2 regions of the Solibacillus sp. FSL K6-4121 genome follow, and region 1 is predicted to be linked to the other one. Evidence: riboswitches for the same ligand, from Rfam matches in the RefSeq annotation. Region 1 holds a riboswitch; the other holds the start of a gene.
The links. A riboswitch is a leader RNA that binds a small molecule or an ion and turns the genes downstream of it on or off. The one in region 1 is predicted to bind lysine.
Positions count from the first base shown of each region.

Region 2: another riboswitch for lysine. It lies ahead of MHH95_RS13075 (transporter substrate-binding domain-containing protein); the one in region 1 lies ahead of MHH95_RS05685 (amino acid permease).

Region 1 covers NZ_JBBOCS010000001.1:1,113,654-1,116,848, reverse strand. Annotated here, with positions in the region: gene MHH95_RS05690 (RNA 2'-phosphotransferase) at 1-162, opposite strand, end outside; gene MHH95_RS05685 (amino acid permease) at 403-1,860, opposite strand; lysine riboswitch at 1,954-2,134, opposite strand; gene MHH95_RS05680 (CynX/NimT family MFS transporter) at 2,282-3,195, shown strand, end outside.
Region 2 covers NZ_JBBOCS010000002.1:739,327-742,521, reverse strand. Annotated here, with positions in the region: gene odhB (2-oxoglutarate dehydrogenase complex dihydrolipoyllysine-residue succinyltransferase) at 1-663, shown strand, start outside; lysine riboswitch at 803-988, shown strand; gene MHH95_RS13075 (transporter substrate-binding domain-containing protein) at 1,106-1,936, shown strand; gene MHH95_RS13070 (amino acid ABC transporter permease) at 2,056-2,802, shown strand; gene MHH95_RS13065 (amino acid ABC transporter ATP-binding protein) at 2,806-3,195, shown strand, end outside.

The sequences.
Region 1 (3,195 bases):
GACTAGGAAAATTCGTGATTTGTAGGGGTTTCCATTTGTTAAAAACGGGCGAAACGCTACAGTTTTTCCCTCTTCGCCCATTAACCATTGATGCATTTTCTTATATAAACCTGTTGAGATAGGCATTCCTAACACTTCCTTATAAGTATAGAGATTTTTCATTTCTTCTATAATACCATTCCTTCCTTTTAAAGTATAAAAGGAAGGCTAAAGGGCATTTTATAATCGAGAGCATTTTTTTCGCCACTTCATTTACGATTTAAATACATATATTCGCCACCCTAATGACATTTTAGACACTTGGCTTTAGATATTAGCCACTTTGCATGACTTAATATCCACTTCAGTTTCACTCCACAAAAAAACGCAATGAAAGCTGATGCTCACATTACGTTTTAATTATTATTTATTTGATAGATCGCAGTCCATTAAAGGAACGATTTTTGTTTTATGTTTTACTTTATAGAACATCCATAATGAAGCAAATAACGGTAAACCGATATATGAAACGACTACTCCGTACCAGTCAATTGTCCCGCCCATAAAGGCCATATAGTTTTGACCAAGTACGACAATCATACAGAGGGCAAACGCAAATAACGGACCGAATGGGAAGAATTTCGATACATACGGTAAATCGCTCAATGACTTCCCTTGTGCGACATATGCACGACGGAAGCGGTAATGACTGATTGCAATGCCGAGCCATGCGATAAAGCCGGACATACCTGAAGCGTTTAGTAACCAAATATATACGACACCATCGCCAAAGAAAGAAGCTAAAAATGCTAATGAACCTACTGCTAATGTAGCTAAAAGGGCATACATTGGAATACCGCGCGTCGTTACTTTCATAAACAGTTTCGGTGCTTTTCCGTCTACTGCTAATTGATAAAGCATACGACTTGCTGCATAAAGACCTGAGTTCCCTGCAGAAAGCATTGCTGTTAAAATAATCGCATTCATAACAGATGCTGCAAATGCGACACCTAAGTTTTCAAATACTAATGTAAATGGACTTGTTGCAATATCTTCTGATAAAAGGCGTGCATCTGTATACGGAATAAGTAATCCAATTGCGCCAATTGCGAAAATGTAAAACAGTAAAATACGCCAGAATACTGAACGTACAGCTTTTGGTATGTTTTTGGCTGGATCATCTGTTTCCCCTGCCGTTACCCCTAGCATTTCCGTACCTTGGAATGAGAATCCCGCTGCAAGGAAAATACCGAATAGAGCTAGGAAACCGCCATTAAACGGTGCATCTCCTGCAAAGAAATTCGTGAAGCCGACCGGGTCGTTCCCGCCTAAAATACCGAAAATCATTAAAAAGCTGACAATAATAAATACAATTACTGTTGCGACTTTGATCATCGCAAACCAGTATTCTGCTTCACCAAAAGCTTTTACAGATGCTAAGTTAAATGATAAAACGACTACGATAAATAAAATTGTCCATACAATCGATGAACTGTCCGGGAACCAGTATTTCATAATTAATGACACAGCAGCAATTTCCGCTGCAATCGTAATTGCCCAGTTGTACCAATAGTTCCAACCAAGTGCAAATCCTAATGCCGGGTCTACAAATTTCGTTGCATACGTACTAAACGAACCCGATGTCGGCATATAAGCAGCCATTTCCCCTAATGACGTCATTAGGAAATACACCATAACCCCGATTAATGCATATGCGAGCAATGCCCCACCAGGACCTGCCTGTGCAATGGCGCCACCTGATGCTAAAAATAGTCCTGTACCAATCGTTCCGCCTAACGAGATCATCGTAACATGGCGGCTTTTTAATCCTCTTTTTAACTCGTTTTTATTACCGAGCTGATCTATTTTAATTTCACTCACGATTATAAAACTCCCTTTTTGTTTTGTTTGGCGAGGTGTAAAAATAAAACCACCACAAGTTTTTGTGATGGTTATAATTACACCTCATCAAACTTGAAAGATAGCTCAACACATGCTTACACATGTGACAGTTCTGTTCCTTATCGGAGACAGCCCCAGCGTTATATTTAAGAAGAAAAATAACACTTCGGCAATCATTCCTTTCATAAAGCTTCACAGATTCTTCTCAATCTCCGCTATACTAATCATAATGATTGCGACCTCTACCCCATACATTTACATGAGGTAATATATTTAATTGAAATAATGATTATTAGTCTAACATAATATTTTTTTGATAGCAATGCGTTGCTATTTTTCAGTTTTTTAAGATTATTCTTACTATTTAATTGGCGTTATTGCAGGAAAAGGAGCCTCATTGATGAATGAACAAAAAATAAACCAAAATAGCAAAAAAATACTATCGAATAAACCACTTCTCTTTTTTATGGTTGCTGTATTCCTATTCGCTACTACATTACGTACACCGATTACTGTAGTAGGTCCTATTATTTCCTTTATCCGGGATGGCCTCGGCATTTCAAACGTGCTTGCAGGATTTTTAACAACTATTCCATTAGTCGCGTTTGCTATTGTTTCACCATTTGCACCGCGCATTGCACGTAAATGGGGAATGGAATGGACTTTATTTTATTCAGTTATTTTACTTTGTACCGGAATATTACTACGTTCAGTAGGTGAAACAGCACTACTGATTGGAGGAACAATTCTTATAGGGATTGCCATCGCTTTTGGAAATGTTCTTATTCCGAGCTACTTCAAATGGAAATTCCCGCTGCATATCGGCTTGTTAACAGGGGTGTATTCCGTATCGATGAATATTTCTTCCGGACTTGCTGCCGGGTTTAGTTTTCCGATTGCCACAAATGTAGGCTGGCAAATAGCTTTAGGCTTTTCGATTGTTTTAGGTTTTCTGACATTAGCTATATGGATACCGATTTTGCGAACACCTAAAGGGGACCTGCATATGTCGGCATCACAGAAAATGAAAACCCAAATGTGGAAATCACCGCTCGCCTGGGCTGTTGCAGGCGCAATGGGCTTCCAATCATTTTTATTCTACTGCTCCTCTGCATGGCTGCCGGAAATTTTTATAAGCCAAGGTTTGGATGCTACCGCGGCTGGTTGGATGGTGTCTGTTATGCAATTTGCGCAAATTCCGATGACGTTTGTTATTCCAATTATTGCAGGGAAGCTCATTTCACAGCGTCCGATCGTCATTTTCTTTACAATTTGCTATTTAATTGGCTTTACGGGTGTTTTGATGGAATGGAC
Region 2 (3,195 bases), on a different contig from region 1:
CAAACAATTGCAAAACGTTTATTAGAAGTTAAACAATCAACTGCAATGTTAACTACGTTCAACGAAATCGACATGACTAACATCATGGCATTACGTAAACGTAAACAAGAACAATTCGTGAAAGCAAACGACATTAAATTAGGTTTCATGTCATTCTTCACAAAAGCAGTAGTTGCAGCACTTAAAAAATATCCATACGTTAATGCTCAAATTAACGGTGACGAAATTCACTTAAACAACTTCTTCGATATCGGTATCGCTGTATCAACTGAAGAAGGTTTAGTAGTACCAGTAGTTCGTGATGCTAACGCTAAGAACTTTGCTGAAATCGAGAAAAACATCGCTGAATTAGCTGGTAAAGCACGCGACAAAAAATTAGGCTTAAACGACATGGCTGGTGGATCATTCACTATCACTAACGGTGGTGTATTCGGTTCATTAATGTCTACACCAATCATGAATGGTACTCAAGCTGGTATTTTAGGTATGCACTCTATCGTTAACCGTCCAGTAGCTGTTAACGGTGAAGTTCAAATTCGCCCAATGATGTATGTAGCATTATCTTACGACCACCGTATTATCGATGGTAAAGATTCTGTTGGCTTCTTAAAAACAGTTAAAGAAATGATCGAAAACCCAGAAGATTTATTATTAAATTCATAATTAAAACATTGAAAGCTAATTCGTAATGTATATTGCGAATTAGCTTTTTTCCTTTAAATTTCAGAAAAATGAGTGTTGACGGAAAAGTTAGAATAATGTTAAACTTAAACTATTAATTTAATAACAAAACCTCACAGCTTAGTGAGGTAGAGGTGCGGTATTTAATAGTTTTGTATGGAGTCATTGAGCTGACAGTGAAGTATAAAAGAAGGAAATATCGCCGAAGTGTTGTTATAGCTCGATTTAACAGCGCTGGGTCTGTAATAAATAATTGCAGGACTGTCTCAATCTTCTTCCCGGATGATTGAGGTGTGCTATCTCATATTGGGAACTGTAGAGGATTTGGGCTAATCGTGAATGTAAACGACCTAAGGATATCCTTTTTGGTCGTTTTTTTTCATTTCTAAAAGCCTGAAATACATTTATTAAGGGGAGAGTTAACTTGAAAAAGAAATTATTAATGGTCATTACCGCAATGATGACAATATTTGTACTTGCAGCATGTGGTACAGATGATGAAAAATCAACTGGTTCTGACAAGAAAGTATTAAAGGTTGGTATGGAAGCTGGTTATGCACCGTTTAACTGGTCGCAAAAAGGCGATTCAAACGGTGGCGTACCGATTGATGGTTCGAAAGAATATGCAGCAGGCTATGATGTAGAAATCGCAAAAAAGATTGCTGAAGGCTTGGATATGGAATTGAAAATTGTAAAAACGGACTGGGATGGTTTAATTCCTTCTCTACAATCTGGAGCAATTGATTTAGTAATTGCAGGTATGTCGCCAATGCCTGATCGTATGGAAGCAATAGATTTCACAGAAAACTATTATACAAGTGATTATGTAATCGTAGTAAAAGAAGATGGTCCATATGCGAATGCAACAGCATTAGCTGATTTTTCAGGTGCAAAAATTACAGGTCAGCAATCGACGACACACTATGACGTAATCGATCAAATCGAAGGTGTAAATAAGCAGGTTGCAGCAACTGACTTTGGTGCAATGCGTGTCCAATTACAATCAGGTGCAATCGATGGCTACGTTTCTGAACGTCCGGAAGGGATTTCTGCTGAGATGGCATTAAACAACATAAAGTATATCGTTCCAGAACCAAACTTCGAAGCAGATGAAGCGTCAACAGCTGTAGCAGTAGGGTTGAAAAAGGGATCTGATTTACGTGAACAAATTAACAAAGTATTGGCTGAAATTTCGGAAGAAGAGCGTCAACAATTAATGGAAGACGCAATTGCAAATCAACCAGCAGCACAGTAAATGTGCAGCAATTATTTTTTATGAAGGTTGTCTTGCCGGCAAACGGGAGACAACCTTTTTCTATTATCATTACCCAATACATATAGAGTATTAATAAGAAAGAATTGGAGGACAAGACTATGGCATTTTTGGAATCATCATGGAACTTGTTTACGAATAACTGGGATTTATTCGTACGTGGAGCTTGGACTGCACTTCTATTAGCGATTATCGGAACAATTTGTGGAACACTTATCGGATTTTTTATCGGTATTATGCATACGATTCCACAACGTAAAAGAAATATAAAAACGATTATTTTGAAAGTATTTAACTTTATTTTAACTTCATATGTTGAGATTTTCAGAGGGACCCCAATGATGGTACAGGCGATGGTTGTGTTTTATGGTCTCGTTTACTTAGGGATTGATATTGACCGTTTTTTAGCAGCTTCTGTTGTTATAACTTTAAACACAGGGGCATATATGGCTGAATATGTACGAGGTGGTATTGTATCAATCGATAAAGGGCAATTTGAGGCAGCTCAGGCGATTGGCATGAATCATCTTCAAACGATGTTACATATTGTCATTCCACAAGTAGCGCGCAATATATTACCTGCTACAGGCAACCAGTTCGTTATGAATATAAAAGATTCTTCCGTATTAAGTGTTATTTCCGTCGTGGAACTATTTTTCACTGCGAACTCAATAGCCGGAAGCAACTATAAATATATCGAAGCATTCTTTATTGCAACGGTATTGTACTTCATTATGACATTTACCGTAACAAGGTTCTTATTACTGTTTGAGAAGAAGATGGATGGACCTGCTTCCTATAAAGTGGAGCTCATTACAGGCAATAAGCTAGAAAAGGATGGTAAATAAAATATGACAGTTGTAATTGACATTAACCATTTAAATAAAAAATTCGGTGACCATGAAGTATTAAAAGATGTTAACTTCCAGGTGAATAAAGGGGAAGTTGTCACATTAATCGGATCTTCTGGTTCTGGGAAATCGACATTGTTACGATGCATTAACTTGCTCGAAACGCCTACAGCCGGAGAAATCATATATAACGGAGAAAATATATTAAATGATGGCCATCATATTGAAAAGTACCGCACACATTTAGGAATGGTCTTTCAGCAGTTTAATTTATTCAATAACTTAGACGTACTTAATAACTGTGTAGTTGGGCAAATAAAGGTGTTGAAGCGTTCAAAAGAAGAGGCCCAGCAAAATGCGATGAAGTACCTGGAGCTTGTTGGTATGAGT